One region of the Bacillus hominis genome, then DNA from elsewhere that is predicted to be linked to it. Evidence: riboswitches for the same ligand, from Rfam matches in the RefSeq annotation. Region 1 holds a riboswitch; each other region holds the start of a gene.
The links. Region 1 has a riboswitch for S-adenosylmethionine ahead of metK (methionine adenosyltransferase). Riboswitches for the same ligand answer to the same signal wherever they lie in the genome.

Region 2: linked by a shared signal. The riboswitch ahead of mtnK (S-methyl-5-thioribose kinase) and the one ahead of metK (methionine adenosyltransferase) in region 1 are both predicted to bind S-adenosylmethionine.
Region 3: linked by a shared signal. The riboswitch ahead of QUF93_RS03400 (MetQ/NlpA family ABC transporter substrate-binding protein) and the one ahead of metK (methionine adenosyltransferase) in region 1 are both predicted to bind S-adenosylmethionine.

Annotation. Positions count from the first base shown of each region.
Region 1 is NZ_JAUCFS010000005.1:4,357,708-4,362,858, forward strand. Features, by position in the region: gene QUF93_RS25195 (MogA/MoaB family molybdenum cofactor biosynthesis protein) at 1-350, opposite strand, end outside; gene QUF93_RS25200 (hypothetical protein) at 602-781, shown strand; gene QUF93_RS25205 (hypothetical protein) at 788-967, shown strand; gene metK (methionine adenosyltransferase) at 1,009-2,208, opposite strand; SAM riboswitch class I at 2,378-2,499, opposite strand; gene pckA (phosphoenolpyruvate carboxykinase (ATP)) at 2,728-4,314, shown strand; gene QUF93_RS25220 (ATP synthase subunit I) at 4,724-5,107, opposite strand.
Region 2 is NZ_JAUCFS010000005.1:3,647,421-3,652,571, forward strand. Features, by position in the region: gene QUF93_RS21340 (3-hydroxybutyrate dehydrogenase) at 1-659, shown strand, start outside; gene QUF93_RS21345 (YvrJ family protein) at 811-948, opposite strand; gene mtnA (S-methyl-5-thioribose-1-phosphate isomerase) at 1,023-2,078, opposite strand; gene mtnK (S-methyl-5-thioribose kinase) at 2,075-3,256, opposite strand; SAM riboswitch class I at 3,348-3,489, opposite strand; gene QUF93_RS21360 (carbon-nitrogen family hydrolase) at 3,561-4,424, opposite strand; gene QUF93_RS21365 (pyridoxal phosphate-dependent aminotransferase) at 4,439-5,151, shown strand, end outside.
Region 3 is NZ_JAUCFS010000005.1:170,921-176,071, reverse strand. Features, by position in the region: gene QUF93_RS03415 (FAD-binding oxidoreductase) at 1-280, opposite strand, end outside; gene QUF93_RS03410 (hypothetical protein) at 399-1,163, opposite strand; gene QUF93_RS03405 (NAD(P)-dependent alcohol dehydrogenase) at 1,319-2,227, shown strand; SAM riboswitch class I at 2,308-2,421, shown strand; gene QUF93_RS03400 (MetQ/NlpA family ABC transporter substrate-binding protein) at 2,507-3,319, shown strand; gene QUF93_RS03395 (methionine ABC transporter ATP-binding protein) at 3,332-4,372, shown strand; gene QUF93_RS03390 (methionine ABC transporter permease) at 4,347-5,015, shown strand; gene QUF93_RS03385 (SDR family oxidoreductase) at 5,103-5,151, opposite strand, start outside.

The DNA of each region.
Region 1 (5,151 bases):
TCTTCTAGGTAACTTATCATGCGGAATAACTCACCAAATCCAACAATTTCTTTATCTAATAACACTGACACTGCCTCAATCGTTACATCACGTTTCGTAATACCAGTTCCGCCATTAGTTAGTACGACATCTACATCTTCCCTATGATAACCAGCTAACACTGCTTGCTGAATACTTTCTTTATCATCTTTTACAATTTCATAAGAGGTCACTGTATGACCTGCTTCTTTTAACAATTCATGTAATAGTTGCCCGCTCTTATCTGTCTCTTCCGTACGTGTATCGGAAATCGTAACAATTTTACAGCGTACTTCTTTTGGTGCTTGTTTTTTATGTTCAGTTACACTCATTTTCATCTTTCCTTTCTTGAAGACTTTTCTCTATTTTATCATACATATCTTTACACAATTATGTATGAAGCCAACGATGAAGCATGATACAATATAAGTATGAACACCCACAAAAAGGAAAATAAAAGAGTGTATTTTTTATACTCTTAGACTCCACATCATTAGCTACTCTTTAACTCACCTTATATTTTCTACATAATACATTTAATTTTTAAATTTACACTACAAAATAAATCGGAGGTCTACATATTATGGAACTTTATAAAAAATTAACAACGACATTCATCCTCTTATTTATAGCTTCAATCACCGTGGGATTTTCTCTAAAAGGAGCAATTCCATACGCTACATTAGTAAGTATTATATTCGCGACGCTATTTTTACTGAGCAGTGCTTTTTGCGCAGGAAAAGCGCGCCAACTGAAAGGATGATTTTCTATGTTCCGTAAGAAACCAATCCTTTGTAAATCATGTGAAAAGGAAATACAAACATATGAAAAATCGTGGATTCATATGCCATTTCCGGCAAGCGGCATGACTAATATGAAAAAGTATATTGAGCTAGAAGGAGAAGTGCATTGTAATTCATGTATTCAAATAATAAGTAAAATAAAATAAAAAAAGCTTTGCGCTCACCGCGCAAAGCTTTTTTTCATATATTATAGACCAGCTTGCTCTTTTAAAGCTACAGCTTTGTCTGTACGTTCCCATGAAAGATCTACATCAGTACGTCCGAAGTGGCCGTAAGCTGCTGTTTGTTTGTAAATTGGGCGACGTAAGTCTAGCATTTTAATAATACCAGCTGGGCGAAGATCGAAGTTGTTACGAACTAGTTCTACTAGTACGTCTTCAGATACTTTACCAGTGCCAAATGTATCAACTGAAATTGATACTGGTTGTGCTACGCCGATTGCGTATGCAAGTTGTACTTCTGCTTTGTCAGCAAGACCAGCTGCTACGATGTTTTTCGCAACATAACGAGCTGCATATGCTGCAGAACGGTCAACTTTCGTTGCATCTTTACCAGAGAATGCACCACCGCCATGGCGAGCGTATCCACCGTAAGTATCAACGATGATTTTACGTCCTGTTAAACCAGCATCACCTTGTGGTCCACCAATTACGAAGCGGCCAGTTGGGTTAATGAAGAATTTCGTTTCTCCATCCATTAATTCTGCTGGAACTACAGCTTTAATTACATGCTCTTTTAAATCGCGATCGATTTCTTCCCATGTAACATCTGGATGATGCTGTGTAGAAATTACAATTGTATCCACACGTACAGGTTTACCATTTTCATCATACTCAACTGTAACTTGCGTTTTTCCATCCGGACGTAAGTATGATAATGTGTCATCTTTACGTACTTCAGTTAAACGGCGAGCTAATTTGTGAGCAAGCGAGATTGGAAGTGGCATTAATTCTTGTGTTTCATTACATGCGAAACCAAACATTAAACCTTGGTCTCCTGCACCAATTGCCTCAATCTCAGCGTCAGTCATTAGACCTTCGCGTGCTTCTAGCGCTTGGTCAACACCCATAGCGATGTCAGCAGATTGCTCATCGATAGATGTTAAAACTGCACAAGTTTCTGCATCGAATCCGTATTTTGCGCGTGTGTAACCAATGCCTTGAATTGTTTCACGAACGATTTTCGGAATATCTACATAAGTAGAAGTCGTAATTTCCCCCGCTACCAATACTAAACCAGTTGTTACAGTTGTTTCACAAGCCACACGTGCATTTGCGTCCTTTGATAAGATCGCATCTAAAATTGAATCAGAAATTTGGTCACAAATTTTATCTGGATGTCCTTCAGTTACAGACTCAGATGTGAACAGATGACGTTTTTTTGTCATGTGGTAAACCTCCCTACAGTAATTGTATATATTGTACGGAACTCATCCTTAATTTGCCACAAACTGCGACATACATTTATTCTCCCACACAAGCATACAGAAAAACCTTTCCCACTTAACATAGAGGAAAGGTTTAATTTGCTACTTGCATACTGCTTTTTGCCCTTTGCTCTTATCGTTCGAGACCATTAGCCTCGCACAGGTTTTAGCACCTATTCACCTGTATTTACCACTACAAGTGAGGTTGCTGGGCTTCATCGGGCCTGTCCCTCCGCCAGCTCGGGATAAGAGAGTATCCGTCCCAACCTATACTAAAGAAATGATATTCATTTGTCAATTAATATTCACATTTTCCTAAAAGTTTTTCTCAATACGTATAGAATGAAATATTAATAAGGAAATAATACATTCACACAAACAAAAATAAATAAATAGTATACATTATTTATATAATTGTGTTATACTCTTGATGGGGATTACGAGGAATATTTCATTAAATGAAAAGGATGGTATATAAATATGAGTACTGTGAATGTCCAAATTGGTTTACATGAATTATTGAACGGAAGCAATGCACAGATTCAATTAAGTGTTCCGCAATTAGTGGAAAAAGTATTAATGCGAAACGAAGGGAAATTAACTTCTACTGGTGCCGTTTCTGCTTCAACAGGAAAATACACAGGACGTTCTCCTAAAGATAAATTTATTGTGAAGGAAGCATCGGTTGCTGACAAAATTGCTTGGGGAGCCGTGAACCAACCGATCTCTGAAGAACATTTTAATAAATTATATACAAAAGTTTTAGAATACTTAAAAGAAAAAGAAGAGTTATTCGTCTTCAAAGGATTTGCTGGCGCTGATCGCAACTATCGCCTACCAATTCAAGTTGTTAACGAATATGCATGGCATAATTTGTTCGTACATCAATTATTTATTCGTCCAAATGAAGAAGAATTAACAACTCACGAATCAGAGTTCACAATTGTTTCTGCACCAAACTTCAAAGCAGATCCAGCAATTGACGGTACAAATTCTGAAGCATTCATTATGGTTTCATTCGAACAACGTATCGTACTAATCGGTGGTACAGAATACGCTGGAGAAATGAAAAAATCAATCTTCTCTATTATGAACTTCTTACTACCTGAACAAGACATTCTTTCTATGCACTGCTCTTCAAATGTAGGCGAAGAAGGCGACGTAGCACTATTCTTCGGTTTATCTGGAACAGGCAAAACAACATTATCTGCTGATCCAAACCGTAAATTAATCGGTGACGATGAGCACGGTTGGTCTGATAACGGTGTATTCAATATTGAAGGCGGTTGCTATGCAAAATGTGTAAACCTTTCTCATGAGAAAGAACCACAAATCTTCGATGCAATCAAATTTGGATCCGTTTTAGAAAACGTTGTCATTGATGGTCAAACACGCATCGCTGACTATAACGATACTACTTTAACAGAAAATACACGTGCTGCATACCCTATGCATGCGATTGACAATATCGTACTGCCAAGTGTTGCAGGACATCCAAATACAATTATTTTCTTAACTGCTGATGCATCTGGCGTATTGCCTCCAATCAGCAAGTTATCAAAAGAGCAAGCTATGTACCACTTCTTAAGCGGTTACACTAGTAAACTAGCCGGAACAGAGCGCGGTGTTACATCTCCGCAAGCTACATTCTCTACTTGCTTCGGTTCACCATTCTTACCGCTTGATGCATCTCGCTATGCTGAAATGCTTGGTGAAAAAATCGAGAAACATGATGCAAAAGTATTCTTAGTAAACACTGGCTGGACTGGTGGCGAATACGGTGTTGGTAAGCGTATGAACTTAGGTTACACTCGTGCAATGATTCAAGCAGCACTAAGCGGTGAACTTGCAAAAGCTGAAACTGCAAAACACGACATCTTCGGTCTTGAAGTTCCACTTCACGTACCAGGTGTACCTGACGAAGTATTAATGCCTGAACAAACTTGGGCTGATAAAGATGCTTACAAAGCGAAAGCAATTGAGCTTGCAAACGAATTTAAAGAAAACTTCAAAAAATTCGATAGCGTTTCTGAAAATATTATTAACTTAGGCGGTCCAATCGCTTAATTATAAAACTTTCTGTTGAAATAACCCTTTACTCATATGAATAAGTGTCGTGTAACCGTAAAGTTTTGCGTACTCACCGACAAAACCCAATGCGGCTTAACGGTTACACACACTTACATAAAAAAGAAGCTTACGTTTGCACGTAAGCTTCTTTCTTTATATTTTTCATACAAGCATAGGATTAAAAAGGCTCTGACTGCTTTCATCCAACGCTAGATCATCCCATCTACAAAACCCAATTTATATACTTAGATTTTCATACATACAAATCATGGCTTCGAACATATAAACTATTTTCCCACTCACTACATCCTTTTGGTCTCACACCGCATGGGGCTAAAATAAGCCCTGACCGCTTCTATCCACCGCCGGATCCTCTATTCCATCTAAAAAGAAGCTTTTTATCTTTTTAGCTCTTCGTTAATTCCTTCTCATCTTTCATACTATAGTAACCTAAATTAATAACGATTAAGAAATAACCACCCATAATCCCTACTGCAAATGCCCACATTACCATATGATGCTCAATTTCGTACATAATAATAGCACCCAAAATCGCAGCTGCAAAGCGATTAAACATACCAAGCGTCGGTGCTTTCGTCTTCTTTACGATACTATCTCCAAGCTTTTCGATACGCCTTCCTAAAATCCAAACACAATACATACTTACAATAAGTCCAATTCCCGCACCTAAAAAATGCGCTGAAAATGGTGTTAACATCCAGCCTAGTAATAGAATGGCTAGTAAATAATACGATTGAATTTTAAACGACCTTAATGACATATTAATCATGCTGTACTCCTCTTCAATGTTTTTTTCTATTTATCCAACAAAAG
Region 2 (5,151 bases), 710 kb from region 1:
GTGCAAAAGAAGCTGCTGAACAATTGCAAAAAGAAGGCTATCAAGCTATCGGTTTAAAATGTGACGTTACAGCTGAAGAAGAAATTGCAGCAGCAATTTCTCAAACAGTTACTCACTTCGGTTCATTAGACGTATTAATTAACAACGCAGGCATGCAACACGTCTCACCAATTGAAGATTTTCCAACGGATAAGTTCGAACTTCTTATTAAAATTATGCAAATTGCTCCATTTATTGCAACCAAGCTTGCCTTTCCTATTATGAAGAAACAACAGTATGGACGAATTATTAATATCGCTTCTATTAACGGCCTTGTCGGATTTGCTGGAAAAGCTGCTTATAATAGTGCGAAACATGGCGTAATCGGATTAACAAAAGTGGCTGCTTTAGAGGGAGCAACTCATGGAATTACTGTAAACGCTCTTTGTCCCGGATATGTTGATACTCCCCTTGTACGAAATCAACTACAAGATTTAGCAACTACACGAAATGTACCACTTGAAAATGTTTTAGAAGATGTTATTTATCCTCTTGTACCGCAGAAGCGCTTGTTGCAAGTACAAGAAATTGCAGATTATGCTATGTTTTTAGCAAGTGAAAAGGCAAAAGGCATAACTGGTCAAGCTGTTGTTATCGATGGTGGATATACTGCTCAATAAAGTGAAACTTTAATCAGTGGAGGTTTTGTTCATCCCCCACTGATTATTAGCCTTCACCAATCGGGCTTTTACGGGCAGTTAATGCGGGATAAAAAATAAAGTTTGCTCACGAAGAGCAAACCTTATTTTACTTTCTATCGCGAAGATCTTCCTACTTTAGTAATTGTTTAGGGAGTTTCTCAATTGCAACAATCACTCCGTCTAATTTACTTTCAATGCGATGTAGTAAATATAACGTTACAACAATTGGAAATCCCACATTACCTATCATCCCGATCCACTCTTCCATCTTTCTCTCCTCCCTTCATTACATAAATAAGAGGAAAAGAGAATCTTAGGCATAAAAAAACAAGCTCTTTGTGATTAGCTTGTTTTTTCAAATAATGACGTAATTTTTTGCTTATAATCTCCACGTAAAATACCTTTCTCAGTTATAATTCCTGTAATTAATCCATGCGGTGTTACGTCAAATGCAGGGTTAAATACAGGCGTTCCAAGTGGCGCCACTTGTTTCCCAAAAATTTTCGTAACTTCTGTTTCATCTCTTTCTTCAATGACAATTTCAGCACCTGTTTGTTTCGTAGTATCAAATGTAGATAAAGGTGCTGCAACGTAAAATGGGATACCGAAATACTTTGCTAATATAGCTAAATTTAATGTTCCTATTTTATTAGCAGTATCACCGTTTTCAACGATTCGATCTGCTCCTACAATAATCGCATTAATTTCTTTCGTTCGAATTGCATGTGCTGCAGTATTATCCGTAATAAGCGTTACATCAATGTCTGCTTGCTTCAATTCCCATGTCGTTAAACGACCACCTTGTAAAACCGGTCTCGTTTCACACGCGTATGCATGTAAACGCACACCTTTCTCTTTTCCGATATAAAAAGGGGCTAATGCAGTACCATATCGTGCAGTTGCAATACTCCCAGCGTTACAAATTGTTAAAATGTTATCACCGTCTTTAAAGCATGTTAACGCATGCTCTCCAATACTCCGGCACACCTCTTCATCTTCCTGCTGAATGCGAAGCGCTTCTTCTTCTAATATTTTTTGCGCTTCTTTTATTGTAGTAATCTCTCGAATTGATTCTCTCATGCGATCAATTGCCCAAAATAAATTCACTGCCGTCGGACGTGATGTCCCTAAATAATTACAATCTCTATTAAACTTCTTTTGAAACTCCTCAATATGTACAGTATTATATTTCTTTGCCGCAAGCGCCAAACCAAACGCAGCTACAATTCCAATTGCAGGCGCTCCGCGTACTTCTAACATTATGATACTTTTCCATACCTCTTCAATAGTCGTCAACGTTTTATATTCTGTACTATGAGGCAACTTTGTTTGATTTAATACCGCAATTGTATCACCTTTCCAACTTACAGATCTCGGCACAGTAACAATCATGCTCATGCTTTTATGCCCCCCGAAACTGTTTGTTGAAATAATGTTCGAAACAGTTGAATATCAGCACTCTTAGATTCATATTTTATTAGTTCTTTTCCTAAGTTTAGGGCTTGTTTCTTAGCTTGAATTCTTTTTTCTTTATTTGCTATTTCATCTAAATCAGCTACATGAGCTAAACCAATTGTTCTTCGAATTAATTCACATCCTGCAAATCCGACAGCATCAGTAAAGATATTTTGCAAAATAATTGGTAACCATTGTTTTTCTTTCGTATATGCTTCTACACCTTCTCCAATCCATAACTTCGTAAAAGTTTCTACAAAATGACTCCATGTTTTTTCTATATGGAAAAATAGTACATTTCTCTGTTCTTCTTCTCTAGATAATGCATTTAATAATAAATTTGCAATAAATTGACCAAGATCAAATCCAAATGGACCGTACGTTGCAAATTCTGGATCAATTACTTTCGTTTCAGAAGGCGATGAAAATATACTACCAGTATGTAAATCCCCATGAATGAGCGCTTCTTTTCTCGTTAAAAACTTATACTTATACTGTGCTACTTTTAATTTTAAAGTTTTGTCACTCCACAGTTCATCAACCGCTAGTTGTAACTCTGGCTCATAATCATTCGTATCGTAATGCCCAAACGGATCTGTAAACACTAAATCTTCTGTTATTTTACAAAGGTCTGGATTTACAAATGTACCCTCTAGTACCCTTTTCTCTTCTGACTGTAGACCGAAATCTGAAGTATAAAATAAAACATTTGCTAGAAAACGACCGATATGCTGAGATAAAAGTGGATACTCCTCTCCGTCTATTAACCCTCTTCTTGTAATTGTTAGTCTTGATAGGTCTTCTATTACCGTCACTGCCAACTTCTCATCATGACTGTATACTTCCGGAACGTATTCTGGTACATACTTCGCAAAAATTTGTAATGCCTTACTTTCAATCGTTGCTCTTTTTATAGACAACGGCCAGCTCTCACCAACTACTTTCGCATATGGAAGTGCTTGTTTTATTATAATCGACTTCTCTCCATCATCTAATTTGAACACGTAATTTAAGTTTCCATCTCCAATTTCATGACAGATGACATTTGATTTCTTTTCAAAATAGCCATGTTCTTTCGCATATTGTACAGCCGTTACTTCTGTTAATGAATAATATCCCATCGTCTTCTCCCCCTTTTTTTAATTCAGAGGTTTTTCTGACGCAGAAAAACCTCTTTCCACAAAGAAAGAGGTTTGAAGTTAATCTTCTCCCCTCTTATCTGCCAGAAAGTATACTTTCTGCTGGAATTAGCACCGTGCCTTTTGGCGTAAATACACGCCCCATTTCACAATGGTATTACGGTCGGTTGCTGGGCTTCATCGGGCCAAATCCCTCCACCTGCTCTTGATAAGAGTTGTATAATTTTTTGAATTTTTAACTTTATGTTGAAGACTATACCAAGAATAAAAATCACTTGTCAATATTTTATTTGTATAATTCTGGACGACGATCTGCAAAAACTGGAATCCCTTTACGAACCTCTTGAATTTTCTCGAATTTAAGTTCGCCAAACAAAATGGATTCCTCTTCATTTGCCTCTACCACCATTTCACCCCAAGGATCGACAATTAAAGAATGACCTGCAAATTCATTATTTGGGTCCTTCCCTGCCCTATTACAGGCAACAACATAACACTGATTTTCAACTGCTCTCGCCTGCAGAAGCAAGCGCCAATGTGCTAGACGAACTAATGGCCATTCTGCTACAACAAATAAAACTTTTGCACCTTTAGCAGTATGAACACGCATCCACTCCGGAAAGCGAATATCATAACAAATTGTGCCAGCACACTCTACATCATCTAGCTTAAATTCACCTGTCTCATTACCCGCTACTAAATATTTATGTTCATCCATCAGCTGAAATAAATGCACTTTACTATATTCATTGACTAGCTCTCCTTCCTTGTTTACAACATACATTGTATTGGTAACACCTTGCTCTGTTTGCTTTGCTATGGAACCACCAACAATATGTACACCATATTGCTTCGACCATTCTTTCAACTTTTCTTTCGTTTCTAATCCATTCCTATCTGCAATTTCAGAAAGTCTCGTTAAATCATATCCTGTTGTCCATAGTTCTGGTAAGACGATAACATCTGGTCTTTCCTTCATCGCTTCACTAATTTTATTTTTAGCGTTCTCAATATTTTTTTCTACATCTCCAAAGACAATATCCATTTGAATACATGCGACTTTCATTTTGTCAGCCCCATTCTTATTTTTTTCTTTACAAAATACTGGAAAGATTATATCATTTGTCACTAGAATTGTAACAACTTTCAAAAGAGGTGGAAAGTATGAAATTATTTCAACCTTCTGAGATAGTAACATCATTGCCAACACAATTTTTTGCTTCACTTGTTGCAAAAGTTAACAAAGTCGTTGCAGCTGGTCACGATGTTATTAATCTAGGTCAAGGTAATCCAGATCAACCAACACCGCAGCATATCGTAAAAGCTTTACAAGATGCTGCCGAAAAGACCATTCATCATAAATATCCGCCATTTCGCGGACATGAAAGTTTAAAAGAAGCCGTGGCAACATTCTATCAACGTGAATATGATGTAGTAGTAAATCCCGAAACTGAAGTTGCTATTTTGTTTGGTGGAAAAGCTGGATTAGTAGAATTGCCAATTTGTTTTACAAACCCTGGTGATACTATTCTCGTTCCAGATCCAGGCTATCCAGATTATTTATCCGGGGTTGCTTTAGCAAAAGCAAAATTTGAAACAATGCCGCTTATTGCAGAAAATAACTTTTTACCGGATTATACGAAGATTGATGACTCTATCGCCGAGCACGCAAAGTTAATGTTTTTAAACTATCCAAACAATCCTACTGGCGCTACTGCATCAAAAGATTTTTTTGATGAAACCATTCATTTTGCTAATAAACATAATATATTAGTTGTTCATGATTTTGCTTACGGTGCTATCGGATTTGATGGTCAAAAACCCGTTAGTTTCTTGCAAGCAGATGGGGCCAAAGATACAGGAATTGAAATTTACAC
Region 3 (5,151 bases), 4.2 Mb from region 1:
TCATATCAAGCATCGTACCGTTCGGATAATACGTCTGCCCGCCTTGGCTATGTTGCATACCTGCAATAGAAATCTTCTCTCCAGAAACATTCGCATCTTGCACTAACTTTTTTAATGAACTTTCATCCTCAGCATTTTCAACACGTTTAATTTTCGTTGGAAGCAACTTTCCTACATCACTCATAATAGGATGATCCAGTTGCTCTTTGTATGTATATATAGATGTTGTGAGCAACACTGTATACGCTACAATTACAACTGCTATCTTTCTTTTTTTCAAATGGCACTCTCCTCTTCTAACGTTCTTCCTCTTCATATTGTACCTATTTTCCTACGAAGAAGGTATTAACAAAAAAGAGAGAGACCCTTTGTTTTAGGTCCCTCCCTCATCAAGACTGTTACTTTGCTACTGGCAATTGTATTGGCTCAAACTTTTCGTACGATGTATATTTTGCATTCGTAATAATGTGTGCCTTATCCTCACCATTACTACTCATAATCATATCTATCTTCGCTGATTCATATTTAAAATCTTTTGTAATGATATATTCTGCATCCACTTCTTCTATCTTTGCGTTTTGTGCTTGTAGCATTTTCTTCTGCGTTTCATCCATGCTAGCTAACATACTCTCTGTTTCTTGCCCTTTTAATATGAACTTCAGTTTATATTTGTCTCCGCTTTTCTCCATCTTCATTTTATCTAAAACTACTGCTGGCACTTCTAAATTATCTACAATATCTTGAGTTGCTTTCATTCCGCTAGCATTTAATTGCTCCTCCGGTACAGATATAACTTCTCCTGTATTAGGATTTTTCACCTGACCAGCAACTTTACCGTCCACAGCATAGACTACAACATCTGTACCAGAAACATTCATTTCAGAGCGAGAATTCTTTTTCTTTGGCTCTAATTGCATTTTAGCCTTTAGAATATTCATCTCTGTTCCTTCAGCTTTTATCCCTACATCATATGTCATCGTTACATTTTCCTCGTTTTTAAAAGCTTCATTCGCTTTCTTGAAAACATCCTTCGCTGCTAATTCCTTTTCTTTTTGTACCGATTCTTTTTTCGGTTCATCAGTTTTTGTTGTTTTCTCATTACTACACCCTGCACCTAAAATAACTGCAAGGACTAAACTAGAAGTTAAAATAAGTTTTTTCATAATTCCCCCTCCTTTCCAAAAGGATATCATCTATTTTCCTTTTAAATCCATATATTTTTAAATATTTCTATCTAATTTTATTCCTCTCATAACAACATGTTTCAAGAAACACTTAAATATGATGTAAAGAAAACAACTAAATTCAGGAGGTCATTATGAAAGCGATTATTTGCACAAAGTACGGACCACCTAATGTTCTCAAGCTCCAACATGTAAAAAAACCTACACCTAAAAAAAATGAAGTATTAGTGAAAATTCACGCAACAAGTGTAACGACTGGAGATTGTAGAATACGGGGCTTTAATAGCCCACTCTTATTTTGGGTTCCTATGCGGATCATATTAGGTTTCAGAAAACCGAGAAAACCTATACTCGGCGTAGAATTATCCGGGGAAATTGAAGAAGTAGGAACGGATGTAACTCTATTTAAAAAAGGAGACCAAGTTTTTGCATTAACAGAGCTTAATGTTGGTGGTTATGCAGAATATACATGTGTACATGAAAGTGGATTAGTAGCATTAAAACCTACCAATGTGACGTATGAAGAAGCTGCAGTTATTCCTTTTGGCGGAACTTCGGCATTACACTTCCTAAGAAAGGCCCGTATAAAAAGAGGGCAACAAGTGCTCATATACGGCGCATCTGGATCCGTAGGAACAGCTGCCGTACAACTTGCTAAATATTTCGGAGCGACCGTTACGGCTGTTTGTAGTAATTCAAATTTTGAACTAGTACAATCTTTAGGGGCTAATCACGTAATTGATTATACGAAAGAAGATTTTACAAAGCGAGATGAACGCTACGATATTATATTTGATGCAGTTGGAAAAATTAAAAAATCTCATTGCAAGAAAGCATTAACCGCTAACGGTAAATACGTGTCAGTCAATGGAATGATGGCAAAAGTAAGTAAAGAAGATATGTTTCTACTAAAAAAACTAACTGAAACAGAAAATCTAAAGCCTGTTATTGATAGAACTTACCCGTTAGAAGAAATTTCAGAGGCTCATACGTACGTAGAGATAGGACATAAAAAAGGTAATATTTCCATTACCTTAAAATAAAATATATTCAGAAAATAATGTTGACAATTCTTTTTGTAAGATTTACTATTAGTACCATATTTAAAAACTACATACACATACTCTTATCAAGAGTGGCGGAGGGACTGGCCCGATGATGCCCGGCAACCGAGCTTATAACGTATAAGCTAAGGTGCTAATTCCTGCAGAACGATTTTCGTTTTGGAAGATAAGAGAGGAACCTATTTCGTCTATTCGGCACCTCTCTTATTTTTGAGAGGTGCTTTTTATTTTGAAACGTATATTAAGGGGGAATTATAGATGAAAAAGGTATTATTAAGTATTGTAAGTGGAGCTGTATTATTGTTAGGTGCATGTGGTGCTAATTCTGATAAAGAGGTAAAAGCATTAGATGAGAAAAAGATTACCGTTGGTGTAACAGGCGGACCTCATGAACAAATTTTTGAGAAGGTGAAAGAAGTTGCAGCAAAAGATGGGCTCGAAATTGATGTAAAAGTATTTAATGATTACGTAGCACCGAACGTATCTTTAGATGAAAAAAGCCTTGATGTAAATAGCTATCAAACTAAATCTTATTTAGATGTATTTAAAGCCGAACGAAACATGAAATTAACTGAAGTATTTTCAACAGTAACATTCCCTATGGGCGTATATTCTAAAGACATAAAAGATGTAAAAGACTTAAAAGATGGCGACGCAATTGCTGTCCCAAACGATCCAACAAATGAACTTCGCGCTTTAAAGCTCTTTGAAAAAGCAGGCGTTTTAAAAGTTGATCCAAAGGCTACAGAAAAAGCGACTGCAAAAGATGTAATTGAAAATCCAAAAAACTTAAAGATTGTTGAATTAGAGGCATCTCAATTACCAACGCAGCTAAGTGAAGTGAAAGCAGCCGCAATTAACACGAACTTCGCATTAGGTGCAAAATTAAGTCCAGCGAAAGATTCTATTTTCCGCGAAGGAAAAGATTCACCATATGTGAACTGGGTTGTTGTTCGCACAGAGAACAAAGATGATGCAGTTGTAAATAAATTAAAGAAAGCTTATCAATCTAAAGAAGTAAAAGATTTCATTGAGAAAAAATTCGATGGTTCTGTTTTACCGTCTTGGTAGGAGCTGACTATAATGATTGAATTAAAAAACGTCTCCAAAGTATTTACAACAAAAAAAGGGAATGTTGAGGCTCTTAAATCTACTTCTCTTAAAGTAGAAAAGGGCGCGGTATTTGGAATCATTGGATATAGCGGTGCTGGTAAAAGTACATTAATTCGCTGTGTAAATTTATTAGAAAAACCAACGACAGGAAATATCATTGTAAACGATCAAGACTTAACAACCTTATCGACAAAAGAACTTGCAAAAGCGAGGCAAAAAATCGGCATGATTTTTCAAGGCTTCAATTTACTTAAAACCATTACCGTTTATGAAAACATCGCACTCCCCTTACGTCTATCTGGTCTGCCCAAAAATGAAATTGAAAAAAGGGTAGAAAAGTATTTACGCATTGTTGATCTCTTTAATAAAAAAGATGCCTATCCAAGTGAATTATCTGGTGGTCAAAAACAACGTGTAGCGATCGCTCGCGCACTATCTCATGAGCCTGAAGTTTTATTAAGTGATGAAGCAACGAGCGCATTAGATCCGGAAACGACCGATTCTATTCTTGATTTATTATTAAAGATTAATGAAGAAATCGGGATTACGATTTTACTAATTACACACGAAATGAACGTCATCCAGCGTATATGTGATCAAGTTGCCGTTATGGAACATGGAGCAGTAGTCGAAAGCGGGACTGTGAAAGATATTTTCACAAACCCACAACATGTAACAACGAAAAAATTTGTAAATAGCGCATTCGCAGCGAAGATTCCAGAAGAAGTACAGAAAGCGCTACAAAGCACTGGTGAGATCGTAACACTTTCATTTATAGGGACCCCTTCAGGGGAACCGGCATTAGCTGTCGCTACAAAACGTTTCCAAGTATATCCGAACATTCTATCCGGTAATATTACACAGCTAAAACATGAAGCATATGGGAAACTTGTCGTTCATATGCAAGGTGAAGAAAATGAAGTACACCGTGCTTTATCATTTTTACAAGAGCAAGGGATCATCGTAGAAGGAGGTAGAACTGATTATGGGAAACAAGTCCTTTTTGGATGAATGGGGTAACGTAATATGGGAAGCAACCATTCAAACATTTCAAATGACATCTATTTCACTACTTATCTCTATCCTTATTGCATTGCCACTTGGTGTCACACTTGTTTTAACGAGACCTGGTGGACAGCGAGAAAATAAAATTATCTATCCTATTCTTAATACAGTTATCAATATCATTCGCTCTCTTCCATTTATCATTCTATTATTCTTCATTTTACCTTTTACAAAGTTTCTAATGGGAACATCCATTGGTGTGCAAGGTGTTATCGTACCACTTGTCGTATTCACAGCCCCTTACATCGCACGTTTAATGGAAACTGCTTTATTAGAAGTAGATCGCGGCGTCATTGAAGCATATCAAGCAATGGGAGTCTCTACTATAAAAATTATTTGGCACGTCATGGTTAAAGAAGCTCGCCCTTCTCTTGTACTCGGATTAACAATCGCAACAATTGGCTTAATTGGTGCAACAGCAATGGCCGGACTTGTAGGTGCTGGCGGGCTAGGGGACTTGGCATATCGCTTCGGGCACTTACGCTACGAACCTGAAGTGATGTATGCAACAGTCTTTATTTTAATTATCCTCGTTCAAGGATTGCAGTCTTTAGGAAATGGTGTTGCACGAAGATTGAAGAAAGATTAAAAAAGAAGGTATCTCACCAGGGTGAGATACCTTCTTTTTATCCCGCTATTTGTGGGCAGTAAGACCCCCACTGATTAAAGTTTCACTTTATCTTTTAAATCCACCTTCTGAATGAATAACTTGCCCAGTAATCCAC